Regions from separate parts of the Kitasatospora sp. NPDC091276 genome, predicted to be linked through region 1. Evidence: riboswitches for the same ligand, from Rfam matches in the RefSeq annotation. Region 1 holds a riboswitch; each other region holds the start of a gene.
What was found. A riboswitch is a leader RNA that binds a small molecule or an ion and turns the genes downstream of it on or off. The one in region 1 is predicted to bind cobalamin.
Positions count from the first base shown of each region.

Region 2: it holds a riboswitch for cobalamin, as region 1 does, so the genes downstream of both, AB0O19_RS18450 (ABC transporter substrate-binding protein) here and AB0O19_RS12890 (iron ABC transporter permease) in region 1, are expected to answer to the same signal.
Region 3: it holds a riboswitch for cobalamin, as region 1 does, so the genes downstream of both, metE (5-methyltetrahydropteroyltriglutamate--homocysteine S-methyltransferase) here and AB0O19_RS12890 (iron ABC transporter permease) in region 1, are expected to answer to the same signal.
Region 4: it holds a riboswitch for cobalamin, as region 1 does, so the genes downstream of both, AB0O19_RS15005 (HoxN/HupN/NixA family nickel/cobalt transporter) here and AB0O19_RS12890 (iron ABC transporter permease) in region 1, are expected to answer to the same signal.

Region 1 is NZ_JBFBFU010000008.1:193,742-196,939, reverse strand. It holds gene AB0O19_RS12900 (ABC transporter substrate-binding protein) at 1-9, opposite strand, end outside; gene AB0O19_RS12895 (ABC transporter ATP-binding protein) at 32-796, opposite strand; gene AB0O19_RS12890 (iron ABC transporter permease) at 796-1,878, opposite strand; cobalamin riboswitch at 1,968-2,106, opposite strand; gene sodN (superoxide dismutase, Ni) at 2,195-2,590, opposite strand; gene sodX (nickel-type superoxide dismutase maturation protease) at 2,814-3,198, shown strand, end outside.
Region 2 is NZ_JBFBFU010000013.1:122,406-125,603, reverse strand. It holds gene AB0O19_RS18455 (iron chelate uptake ABC transporter family permease subunit) at 1-206, opposite strand, end outside; gene AB0O19_RS18450 (ABC transporter substrate-binding protein) at 203-1,147, opposite strand; cobalamin riboswitch at 1,269-1,474, opposite strand; gene AB0O19_RS18445 (hypothetical protein) at 2,023-2,526, shown strand; gene AB0O19_RS18440 (siderophore-interacting protein) at 2,930-3,198, shown strand, end outside.
Region 3 is NZ_JBFBFU010000010.1:122,259-125,456, forward strand. It holds gene AB0O19_RS14935 (enoyl-CoA hydratase) at 1-649, shown strand, start outside; cobalamin riboswitch at 736-857, shown strand; cobalamin riboswitch at 1,135-1,357, shown strand; gene metE (5-methyltetrahydropteroyltriglutamate--homocysteine S-methyltransferase) at 1,522-3,198, shown strand, end outside.
Region 4 is NZ_JBFBFU010000010.1:141,894-145,091, reverse strand. It holds gene AB0O19_RS15015 (nitrilase-related carbon-nitrogen hydrolase) at 123-1,064, shown strand; gene AB0O19_RS15010 (metalloregulator ArsR/SmtB family transcription factor) at 1,210-1,542, opposite strand; cobalamin riboswitch at 1,640-1,882, shown strand; gene AB0O19_RS15005 (HoxN/HupN/NixA family nickel/cobalt transporter) at 1,933-3,042, shown strand.

The DNA.
Region 1 (3,198 bases):
GGTGCGCACGGGGGTTCCTTCGGGGGGTGGGTCAGATCCGGTCGAAGAGCAGTTGGACGGCGCCGGTCACCGGGTGCCGGACGGGGGTGGCCCGGACGCCGAACACCTCGGCCAGCAGGGCGGGTCGGAGCACCTCGGCGGGCGGCCCCGAGGCGACGATCCGGCCGGCCCGCAGCACGTACAGCAGGTCGCAGTGGCCGGCCGCCAGGTTGAGGTCGTGCAGCGCGGTGAGCACCGTCGGGCCGGCCTCCCGGACCAGGGCCAGCACGTCCAACTGGTGGCCGATGTCCAGGTGGTTGGTGGGCTCGTCCAGCACCAGCAGCCGGGGCTCCTGGACCAGCGCGCGGGCGATCAGCACCCGCTGCTTCTCGCCGCCGGACAGGCTCAGGAAGCCCCGCCCGGCCAACTGCTCGGCGCCGACCTTGCGCAGCGCCTCCGTGCAGCGCGCGTGGTCGTCCGCACCCGGGCCGCCCAGCCCGCGCCGGTGCGGCAGCCGGCCCATGGCGACCACCTCGGCCACCGTGAAGTCGAACTCGGCGGAGTGCTCCTGGGGGAGTGCGGCCACCCGCCGGGCGGCCTCGCGCGCGGTCAGCGCGTGCAGGTCCGCGCCGTCCAGCCGGACGGCCCCGGCGGCCGGCCGCAGCGCCCGGTAGACGCAGCGCAGCAGCGTCGACTTGCCGCTGCCGTTGGGCCCGACCAGTCCGACCACCTGCCCGGCGGCGGCGTCCAGGGCGACGTCGTGGACCAGCCGGGCGCCGGCCAGCTCGACCGAGACGGAGTCCAGGGCGAGATCCATCAGCGGCCTCCGAAGGAATAGCCGCGACGGCGCATCAGCAGCAGGAAACAGGGCACCCCGAGCACCGCGGTGACCACCCCGACCGGCAGTTCGGCGGGCGCCAGCAGGGTGCGCGAGACGATGTCCACCCAGACCAGCAGCAGCGCCCCGGCGAGCGGCGCGACCAGCAGCACCCGGCGGTGCCCGGCGCCGACCAGCATCCGGGCCAGGTGCGGCACCATCAGCCCGACGAAGCCGATCGCCCCGCTGACGGCCACCACCGTGCCGGTGACGGCGGCGGTCACCACGAAGAGCTCGCGGCGAAGCCGGTCCGGGTCCACGCCCAGCGAGGCGGCCGTCTCGTCGCCCATGGCGAGCGCGTCCAGCCGGCCGGCGGCGCAGGCCAGGTACGCCAGGCCGGCCAGCACGGTGGCGGCGGCGATCGGCACCGAGCCCCAGGTGGCGCCGCCGAGGCTGCCGAGCAGCCACATCATGGCGTCCCGGGCGGCCTCGCCGCGGGCGGCCGCGAAGACCATCAGCGCGGTGACGGCGGAGAAGCCGTAGGAGAGCGCGGTGCCGGTGAGCACCAGCCGCAGCGGGGTGAGCCCGTAGGCCGTGCGCGCCGCGAGGTAGACCAGCACCATGGCGACCAGCGCGGAGCCGAACGCGGAGGCCGAGATCGCCCACACCCCGAGCGAGGCGAAGGCGCCGAGCAGCAGCACGGCGTTGGCGCCGACGGCCGCGCCGGAGGAGATGCCGAGCACGAACGGGTCGGCCAGCGCGTTGCGCACCAGGGCCTGGACGGCGACCCCGGTGGCGGCCAGCCCGGCGCCGACCACCGCGGCCAGCACGGCGCGCGGCAGCCGGATCTCCCAGACGATCGCGTAGGCGGCGGCCTCGTCCGCCTCCAGCCGTCCGCCCGTCAGCCCGGCGGCCAGCAGCCGCAGGGCGCGGGGCAGGCCGATCCCGGAGGCGCCCAGCGCCACGCCGCAGAGCAGCGAGAGCAGCAGGGCGGCGGCCAGGCCGACGGCGAGCGGGAGGGCGGGTATTCGGCGGGCGGGCGGGCTCGTTGCGCCACTGCCCGCGGCTGCGGTGCTGCTCACGGTGCGCCTTGCCTCGGGCTGCGGGTGCGCGGGGGCGGCACCGGTCGGGCGCGGGCCCGGGCGCCATCCCCTCGCAGTCCACGGCGAGTTGTCGGGAGTTCAGCGGCCGGGGGCGATCGGGCTGGCGCGGCCCCGGGGCCGTGCTCACCGTTGCGGGTCAGCGCCGGATTCACACCGGACTTCCCCCTCGGACGCCCTGGCAGCATAACAGCCACTCAGGCTAGGCAACCCTTACCGGGCTCGGATGGGGCGTGAACGCACGACCGCCCCCGTCCGGGCTCGCGGACGGGGGCGGTCGGGTGGCGACGCGTCAGGCTCAGGCCTGCTTGGTCTCCCAGAAGATCTTGTCGACCTCGGCGATCAGGTCCAGCAGGGCCTGGCCGGTGGCGGGGTCGGTGGACGCCTTGGCGGCCGAGGCGGCCTTCAGGGTGTCGTTGATCAGCTGGTGCAGCTGCGGGTACTTCTCGAAGTGCGGGGCCTTGAAGTAGTCGCTCCACAGCACCGAGATGTGGTGCTTGACGGCCTCGGCACGCTGCTCCTTGATGATCAGGGCGCGGGTGCGGAAAGCCGGGTCCTCGTTGGCCTGGTACTTCTCCTGGGTGCCCTTGACCGACTCGGCCTCGATCCGGGCCTGCGCCGGGTCGTACACGCCGCAGGGCAGGTCACAGTGGGCGTGGGCGGTGGCGCGCGGTGCAAACAGACGAGAGAACATGGGAGTCCTTCCTTAGATCGTCTTCCCGCGCCCGAGATTACCCTTCCGCGCCCGGGGTTTCGCGATCGGGCGGTGGGCCTAGGGCAAAAGGCGGACCCGGAACCGGGGTAATCCGGACATCGAACGGATCGAACGGGGTGACGGTCCGTACGGCAGACTGGGACCGGGCGGTCCGGGAGGAGGAGTCGTGGCGCGGAGCACGGAACCGGCGGGCGCGGAACCGATGGGCACGGAACCCCGGGGGCGGGGCGGCGGCGCGGTGCCGTTCGGGCTGGTCGACGTGGCGGGCCCGTCGATGGTCCCGACCCTGCGCGAGGGCGACCAGTTGCTGGTGCGCTACGGCGCGCCGATCCGGCCCGGCGCGGTGGTGCTCTTCCGGCACCCCTTCCAGCAGGACCTGCTGGTGGTGAAGCGGGCCGCCGAGCGGCGTCCGAGGGGCTGGTGGCTGCTGTCCGACAACCGGCCGGTGGACAGCGACAGCCGCAGCTACGGCCCGGTCCCGGACGAGCTGGTGCTCGGCCGGGTACTGCTGCGGCTGCGCCCGCGCCCGGCCTGGCTGGCGCCCGGGCGGCGGCTGGAGCGGCTGCTGCTGGGCACCCGGCTGGCCC
Region 2 (3,198 bases), on a different contig from region 1:
TGGTCGTCCAGCAGCGTCACGTGCGGGTTGCCCAGCCCGAGACGGCGCACCACGACGTCGATCACCGTCCGGACCGGCTCGTGTTGCGAGCCCACGGCGAGGCCGAGGAGCACGGTGGCCAGGAGCAGGGCCGCACCGATGGCCAGGGCCGCCGTCGCGCGGCCCGGACCAGGGGGCCGCGCGACGGCGGGGTGGGGCGCGGTCATGAACCCGGGTGCAGTCGGTCCAGTCCCGCGGACACCCGGGCGGCACCGTCGGCGAGCAGCACGCCGGGAGTCGACTCCGAGAACGGCACCACCACGAAAGCCTTGCGCTGTACGGCGGTGAGCTTGCTCAGCACCGGGTCGTTCTCCAAGTAGTCGATCTTGGACTGGGCCGTGTCCCAGCCGGCGTCCGCGACCACGATGGCGTCCGGGTCCGCCGCGACGACCTTCTCCCAGCTCACGTTCTGCCAGCCACCGGGCAGGTCCCCGAAGACGTTGCGGGCGCCCACGGCATCGAGAACGAGTTGAGGTCCGCCGTGGCCGGCCCCGACGAACGGCGCCTTGGTGTCCGAGTCGTACCACAGGACCTTCAAGCCCTTGCCCGCGGCCGTCGCCGTGAACTCGGCCAGTTGCTGCTCCTGTTGCTGCTGGATCGCGGCGGCCCGCTCCGTGACACCGAAGACCTTGGCGACGTCGTTCAGTTCGCCCCACACCGCCTGCCAGGTCGTCGGCGGCACCTGGCTCTTGTCCGAGCAGCCGAACGGGGACAGGTACGACGGGATACCCTGGCCGCGCAGTTCCCCCCGGGTGCCCGCGACCTTGTCGGTGAACGCGCTGGAGTAGGAGGCGTACAGGAAGTCGGGACGGGCCGCGAGGAGCTTCTCCTTCGTCGGGTAGTCCTTGGAGAGCACCGGGACGGAGTCGTAGGCCGCCTTCCACTTCTCCGGGATGGAATCGTCGAGGTAGGCGGTACCGGCCATGCGGGACTGCAGGCCGAGGGCCAGGGCCACCTCGGTGGCACCCTCGTTGAGCGTCACCAGCCGGTCGGGCGGCGCGCCGACCGTCACGGTGGTCCCGCAATTGTCGACGCTGACCGGCGCGGCAGTTCCGGCCGTCCCGCCGGACGTGGTGGGCGCGGGGGCGCCCGTGCAAGCTCCGAGCATGCCGATGAACAGGAAGGCCGCGACTGCCCGGCCGACACGTATCGGACCTGTGGGACGTACGGAACATATCGAACGGAACGGATACGGCAGACCGCTGGGCACGTGTTCTCCAAAACCCTCGTGGAACATGTAGCGCCGTGGCCGGTCTCCTGGCTTCCGCATCAACGCGCCGCGGCCGACCTTCCCGGACGGCTCTTCCAACCCGCCCAGTGGCCCTGACCGCTGGAAAAGCCGGTCAGCGAGGGCCGCGGAACTCCGCGGCAACAGTGGCGAGGGCCGCACCGGACTCAGACCGGTTTCCCGTACACCACGGCGATGGCAAGGTATCAGGCGTGGTCAGGTCGGAGCTGGCCAGCCCGTGGGATGATCGTCTGGACCGTTCCCGGGGGCGGGGGAGGGATCGGCCACGGGGCCCGGCCGGGGGTCTCAGGTGCGGGCGGCGGCGACGATCCAGTTCCTGAACTCGACGGCGTAGTGCCGCAGGTGGTGGTCCAGGACCTCGTCCGGGCACGTGACGGGGAAGTAGGGCGCCGCCACTCGGCCACCTCGCGCTTCGCAGCAGTTCCTTCTCGTAGGCACGGCGTTGCTGGCCGGCGGTGCTGGCACACCGGCCCGAGCGCTCCCGCGGTCGCTCGGGGTGCGGGCTGAACCTGCCGACCGGCAGGTAGGGATCAATCATCGTCCGCTGATCGTCCGTGAGTTGCCGACGCGTCACAGCCCACAGTCCTCCCTGTTCCGCCCTCGGAGGAGGGTGCAACCAGAAGGCTGATCACTACCTCACACAGGCCCTCATTCCCGCACGTCGTGGCGGTTGGTGAACCAACGAGGTCCGCCATCCCGTTGAGGCGTGTACCTGACCATCCTCCGATAGAGAGTTGGCTGCCATGACCTCCAAGCGTGTTGTCCAGTCCTCCGTACTGACCGCCGTCCTGGCGCTGAGCGCCGGCTTGGCCCTGGCTCCCGCGGCGCAGGCCGCCGGCCCCTCCGCCGGAACGACGCGGTCGGCCGCCCCAGCGGCGTCCGCCGCCTACGCGGCGCGCAGCACCCAGGTCACCCTGTCGAACCAGACCGGCAGCATGCTCTACCTCGGCTCGGCCACCCTGGCCCACGGGTGCTGGAGCACCGGCAGTCCTCTGCCCCCGAGCTACATCCTGCCGAATGTGGCCCCCAGCTGGAAAACCGAGTCGTGCGGGTTCCTGACGGGCACCGAGGGGCAGATCGGCTTCGGCGTGGACACCTGGAGCGGGTTGATCCATTGGAGCAACCCCTACGCCGGGTCGAACGTCAACGAGTGCACTGTCGGTGCGGGTCTCACCTGCCAGGTGATCGGCGGCGGGGGGAACATCGCGGAGGTCACCTTCGTGGTGCGGCGCGCCTGAGGCCCGACCCCACCCGGTCGCCCGCCACCTGAACCACGAGTGCCTCCGGCAGGGCGGCCGAAATCGTACCGGCGTCCTGACCGGCCGCCCGCTCCCTATCCTCCCGAGCGGGTTGCGGTGCCGGATCGGTCCGGGGAGTGCGGCGCGGCCGCTCTGCGGGCGGCGACCTCGGTCGTCGGCTCCCGGGCGGCGCGCGGCGCGGTCTGGCTGCGCCGAACCGGTCGCGGCGGCTCCGTACGACCTTGTCGCGTCCGCGAGCCGCAGCAGGGCTGCCGGGGCGTCACGTTCCCGGTCGTGGGCGGAATGGGGATCGGCTGCCGTCCCTGGGTCGAGCACCGCCTCAAGGGTGCTAACTTAGGCAAGCCTAACCAAGACGCGCGACCACACAGCCCAGGGGGGCACCATGGCAGACCAACCGACCCGCCGGACACCGCAGGCGCGCGAAGCACAGGTGCTGCGCACCGAGCGGATCACACCGCACATGGTGCGCCTGGTTCTCGGCGGTGCGGGGTTGGAGGACTTCGACGCCACCGAGTTCACCGACCACTACATCAAGGTGCTCTTCACGCCCGAGGGCGTGAGCTACCCGGAGCCCTTCGACATGGCGCGGATCCGCGAGGAGTTCCCGCCCGAGCAGCGGCCGATCACCCGGACGTACACCGTGCGGGCCTG
Region 3 (3,198 bases), on a different contig from region 1:
GTTCGACCGTGCCCCGGAGATCGGCGCGCTGGTCATCACCGGCTCGGAGAAGGCCTTCGCGGCCGGCGCCGACATCAAGGAGATGCAGTCGCTCGACTTCGTCGACGCCTACCTCGGCGACTGGTTCGCCGCCTGGGACCGCTTCGCCGCGCTGCGCAAGCCGGTGGTGGCGGCGGTGGCGGGCTACGCGCTGGGCGGCGGCTGCGAGCTGGCGATGCTGTGCGACGTCCTCCTGGCGGCGGACACCGCGAAGTTCGGGCAGCCGGAGATCAAGCTCGGCGTGATCCCGGGCATCGGCGGCTCGCAGCGGCTGACCCGGGCGGTCGGCAAGGCGAAGGCGATGGAACTGTGCCTGACCGGCCGGATGATGGGCGCCGAGGAGGCCGAGCGGGCCGGCTTGGTCTCCCGGATCGTCCCGGCGGGCCAACTGCTGGCCGAGGCCCTGACGGTGGCCGGGACGATCGCGGCGATGTCCACCCCGGCAGCGGTCATGCTCAAGGAGAGCGTCAACCGCTCGTACGAGACCACGCTCGCCGAGGGCGTGCGCTTCGAACGGCGCCTGTTCCACGCCGCCTTCGCCACGGCGGACCAGAAGGAGGGCATGGCGGCCTTCGCCGAGAAGCGCCCGCCGGAGTTCCTTCACCGCTGACGGTCCGAGCGCTTCGCGGCGCGATGTGGCGCGATGCGGCGGACGATCCCTTGACCGGATCTTCTCCGTCTCGCCGTGACGGGCCGTCATGTTGTGACTCCGCCGCTGGGGGAAGTCCGGTCCGAATCCGGCGCCGACCCGCAACGGTAGGCCGCCGATCCGATGTCGGCGGCGAGCCCGGGTACCCGGCGGCGGAGGTGTGTCGTCCCCTCCTCCCGTCGTGGTCTGCGGGCCGGAGCTCCGAGGGCTGCCCGGCTTGTTGCCGCCGTCCTCCGGGCCCCTGCGTGCGGGCCCGGAAAGGCCCACCGTGTCCTCGTTCCGACGCCCCCTGCGCCTCTTCGCGATACCCGCGCTCGCCCTCGCCACCGTCCTCCCGACGGCCGCTGCCGCCCACGCGGCACCGCCATCGGCTCCGCGAGCGGTGAGGGAGTCTCACCATGCGGACGGCTTCCGTGAATTCCGCGTCGGCCCCGGCGGTTTGCCCCTAAGCTGGCGACGCAGCTGGTTCGTCCTGCCCGCCAGGCAGGACGTCGCAAGAGGGAACCCGGTGGGAATCCGGGACTGCCCCGCAGCGGTGAGTGGGAACGACCGCCGTCATACGCACTGGACCCGGGACGGGTCTGGGAAGCGATGGCCAGTAGGTACCGGACGCCGACAGGCACGGTGCGCCCACGAGTCCGAAGACCTGCCCGTTGCCCGCCCGCGGACCGTTCCGCGTGCGGATATCCCGGTGACCTCGTGGGCGGGTCGGCGACCATACCAGGCGGGTCCGGCACGTGCATCGACGTGAGCCGCCGCCCGGTTCGTCATCCCTTCGCGCTCTCGTCCCGTCCCCGGGTACTTGAGGAGCCAGACTCGCGAAGGAGAGTCCCTTGACCACGAAGTCCGCGGCCGCGGCAACCAGGGCCACCGTGTACGGCTACCCCCGGCAGGGCCAGGGCCGGGAGCTGAAGAAGGCCATCGAGGGCTACTGGAAGGGCACGGTCACCGCCGACGCCCTGCGGGAGGCGGCGGTCGGCCTGCGCCGGGAGAACTGGGCGCAGCTCGCCCAGGCCGGGGCCTCGGAAGTGCCCACCGGCGACTTCTCGCTCTACGACCACGTACTGGACACCACGGTCGCCGTCGGCGCGATCCCGGCCCGCCACCGGGCGGCCGTCGAGGCGGACGCGCTGGACGGCTACTTCGCCATGGCGCGCGGCACCCAGGAGGTCGCGCCGCTGGAGATGACCAAGTGGTTCGACACCAACTACCACTACCTGGTGCCCGAACTCGGCCCGGACACCGTCTTCACCGCGGACCCGGCCAAGGCCGTCGGGGAGTTCCGGGAGGCGCTGGCGCTCGGCCACACCGCACGCCCCGTGCTGGTCGGCCCCCTCACCTACCTGCTGCTCGCCAAGCCCGCCCCCGGTGTCGCCGAGGACTTCCAGCCGATCACCCTGCTGGACCGGCTGCTGCCCGTCTACGCGCAGCTGCTGGCGGACCTGAAGGCGGCCGGCGCCGAGTGGGTGCAGCTGGACGAGCCCGCGCTGGTGCAGGACCGCACCCCGGCCGAGCTGAACGCCGCCGCCCGCGCCTACCGTGAGCTGGGCGGCCTGGCGGACCGTCCGAAGCTGCTGGTCGCGAGCTACTTCGACCGCCTGGGTGAGGCCCTGCCGGTGCTGGCCAAGGCCCCGGTCGAGGGCCTGGCGCTGGACTTCACGGGGCCCGCCGCGGCGAACCTGGACGATCTGGCCGCCGTCGGCGGGCTGCCCGGCAAGCGGCTGGTCGCCGGGGTGGTCGACGGGCGCAACATCTGGATCAACGACCTGGAGAAGTCGCTGGCCACCCTGGCGACCCTGCTGGGCCTCGCCGAGCGGGTCGACGTCGCGCCGTCGTGCTCCCTCCTGCACGTGCCGTTGGACGCCGCCGCCGAACGCGACGTCGACCCGCAGATCCTGCGCTGGCTCGCCTTCGCCAAGCAGAAGGCCAGGGAGGTGGCGCTGCTGGCCCGGGGCCTGCGCGAGGGCACGGGGGCGATCGCCGCCGACCTGGCCGCCAACCGCGCCGACCTCGCCTCGCGCGCCAACTCGCCGATCACCCACGACCCGGCGGTGCGCGCCCGTACCGCCGCCGTCACCGCCGACGACACCCGCCGCGCCCAGGCCTACCCGCAGCGGGCCGAGGCCCAGCGCGCCCGGCTCGGCCTGCCGCTGCTGCCGACCACCACGATCGGCTCGTTCCCGCAGACCTCCGAACTGCGGGTCGCGCGGGCCGACCTCACGGCGGGCCGGATCGACGCCCCGGCCTACCGGGAGCGCATCGAGGCGGAGGTCCGGGAGGTCATCGCCTTCCAGGAGAAGGCCGGACTGGACGTCCTGGTGCACGGCGAGCCCGAGCGCAACGACATGGTCCAGTACTTCGCCGAACAGCTCACCGGCTACCTCGCCACCCGGCACGGCTGGGTGCAGTCCTACGGCACCCGGTACGTGCGCCCGCCGGTCCTGGCCGGGGACATCTCCCGCCCGCACCCGATGACCGTCGACTGGTTCGGCTACGCGCAGGGCCTCACC
Region 4 (3,198 bases), on a different contig from region 1:
TGCTCCTCGCACCCCCTTGCCGGAACGTTCCGGCAACGCTTAGGGTCACCCGTGCCGGAACGTTCCGGCACGGCTTCGGCCTGCTCCCGACACCATGACCCGAGATGACCCGAGGACCCGCCATGCGCCTGATCACCGCCCTGAACCCGCCCGCGTCCCCGGCCCGCACCCGCGCGCCCCGGCGCGCCGCCCTGCGGGTCGCCCTCGTCCAGCAGCGCTGGCACGCGGACCCCGAGCAGCACCGGGCCGGCCTGCTGGAGGGAATCCGCCTCGCCGCCGAACAGGGCGCCGCCCTCGTCGCCCTCCAGGAGCTCACGCTCTCCCCGTACTTCGCCGTGCTGCGCCAGTCCGACCACCCGCAGGCCGTCGAGCCCGAGGACCTGCGCACCGGCCCGACCTTCGCGTTCGCCGCGGCCGCCGCCCGCGAGCACGGCATCCACGTGCACGCCTCGCTCTTCGAGAAGGCCGACGGACCGGACGGCCCCGACGGCCTCGGCTACAACACCGCGATCCTCGTCGCCCCCGACGGCACCCTGGTGCAGCGCACCCGCAAGCTGCACATCCCCGTGACCGAGGGCTACTACGAGGACACCTGGTTCCGCCAGGGCCCGGCCGGCGAGGACGCCTTCCCCCTCGCCGAGGTGGGCGACGCCGCCATCGGCCTGCCGACCTGCTGGGACCAGTGGTTCCCCGAGCTCGCCCGCGCCTACTCCCTCGCCGGCGCCGACGTGCTCGTCTACCCGACCGCCATCGGCTCCGAGCCGGGCCACCCCGGCTTCGACACCCAGCCGCTGTGGCAGCAGGTCATCACCGGCAACGCCATCGCCAACGCCACCTTCATGGTCGTCCCCAACCGCATCGGCACCGAAGGCGAACTCACCTTCTACGGCAGCTCGTTCATCGTCGACCCGTACGGCCGCGTGCTCACCCGGGCACCGCGCGACGAGGCCGCCGTCCTGGTCGCCGACCTCGACCTCGACCAGCGCCACGACTGGCTCGAACTCTTCCCCTTCAACACCACCCGCCGCCCCGACGCCTACGCGCCCCTGACCGCCCAGCGCTGACGCCCCCGGCCTCCCCGGTCAGGAAACGGACCTGCCCCGGGGAGGCCCTTCGGCCTCGCCGACCATGCGACCCGTCCCCACCGGGACACCGGTGCGTGTTCCCCTCACGTTCGCTGCCGGGTTCCGCCACCGAGGCGCTCCCGGTTCAGGCGCGCCTCGGCAGGGTCTCGTCGAGGAGACGGGCGACGCCCTGGTCACGGAGCCGGTAGCGCACCACTCGCCCGTCCCGCTCGGCCGAGACCACGCCGGAGGCCCTCAGGAGGCGGAGGGCCTGGGAGACGGCGGTCGGGCTGATACCGCAGGCGCCGGCGAGGTCGGAAACCGGGATCGGCCCGGCGGCGTGCATCGCCGCCAGCAAGGCCAGCCTGCCGGGCTCGGCCAACAGCGCGAACCTCTCGGCGACAGCGCGCAGTTGGTCACGGTCGGCCACCGCAGCGACGGCAGCCTGAACCGCTCGGGCATCGATTGCCTCGGGCATGTGCTGCCCTTCCCCCTCGTCACGGCTTTGTCAGCACTTTGCGTTATTGCAACATATGCGCAACTGCGCAGCCTTGTCGACTGACTGTCCGAGCCCCTACGGTGTTCCCCGCCGTGGTGTTCGGGAAGTCCGGTGACAGCTCCTCAGGGGCCGAATCCGGCGCGGCCCTCGCCACTGTGAACGGGAAGTGCCCCCGGCGCGCCCGCAGCCACTGCGGGCAGTCACCGGTGCCGTACGGCGCACGGGAAGACGAGCCGCGGGGTGCGCTCAGCCCTGCCCGGACGCGGGCAGAACTGTCCATCCCCCAGCCAGGAGACCGGCCACGGCGCGCACGACTCCCCCGACCTCGCCGGGGGTGCCCCCATCGAGGAGCTGGAGAGGCCGCCCGTCATGACCCTCACCGACGACACCCCGTCATCCGCCCTGCCCCTGCCCCCGCGCTGGCAGCGCCGGGACACCGTCCGCACCGCCAGTCTGCTCGGCGTCATCCTCGCCATGCACGTGGTCGCCTTCGGCATGCTGTTCCTGCTCGTCGCGCCCAACCACTACACGATCGGGAACCAGGCCTTCGGCGTCGGCCTCGGCATCACCGCCTACACCCTCGGCATGCGACACGCCTTCGACGCCGACCACATCGCCGCCATCGACAACACCACCCGCAAGCTGATGGCCGACGGCCAGCGCCCGGTCTCGGTCGGCTTCTGGTTCGCCCTCGGCCACTCCAGTATCGTCATGGCGATGGCCGCCCTGGTCGCCGGCGGCGCGCAGATCGCCGGCACCCTGGTCGACGGCCAGTCCACCGCCCACCAGTGGCTCGGCGTCATCGGCACCAGCGTCTCCGGCACCTTCCTCTACCTCATCGCCGCGCTCAACCTGATCGCCCTGGCCGGCATCTACAAGGTCTACAAGGCCATGCGGGCCGGCCAGTTCGACGAGAGGCAGTTGGAGAAGCACCTCGACGAGCGCGGCTTCATGAACCGCATCCTCGGCAAGCTCACCAAGTCCATCCGCCGCCCCGGCCAGATGTACCCGGTCGGCGTGCTCTTCGGCCTCGGCTTCGACACCGCCACCGAGGTCGCCCTGATGGTCATGGCCGGCTCCGGCGCCGCCTCCGGCCTGCCCTGGTACGCCATCATCTGCCTGCCGCTGCTCTTCGCCTGCGGCATGAGCCTGTTCGACACCCTCGACGGCACCTTCATGAACTTCGCCTACCACTGGGCGTTCTCCAACCCGGTCCGCAAGGTCTACTACAACCTCACCATCACCGGCCTGTCCATCGCCGTCGCCTTCGTCATCGGCACCATCGAACTGGTCGGCGTGCTGCACGAGAAGCTCGACCTCACCGACCCCGTCACCGGCTGGATCGCCGATATCAGCCTCGACAACGTCGGCTACATCCTCGTCGGCATGTTCGTCGTCGTCTGGGCCTGCGCACTCGCCTACTGGCGCTTCAGCAACGTCGAGCAGCGTTGGGCCACCCGCGTCGGGAAGACCGGCTGACCCGCCCGCCCGGGCCGGCTCCTCCTTCGACCAGGAACGGGGTCGGCCGCGTCCGCCCCGTCCTGCGCCCTTCGTGGCCCGACCACCGTCGGGCCACGAAGGGCGTTCGCGTTCCTGGCGAGGACGTCAGTCAGAGGGCGAGTCAGACTCATCAGC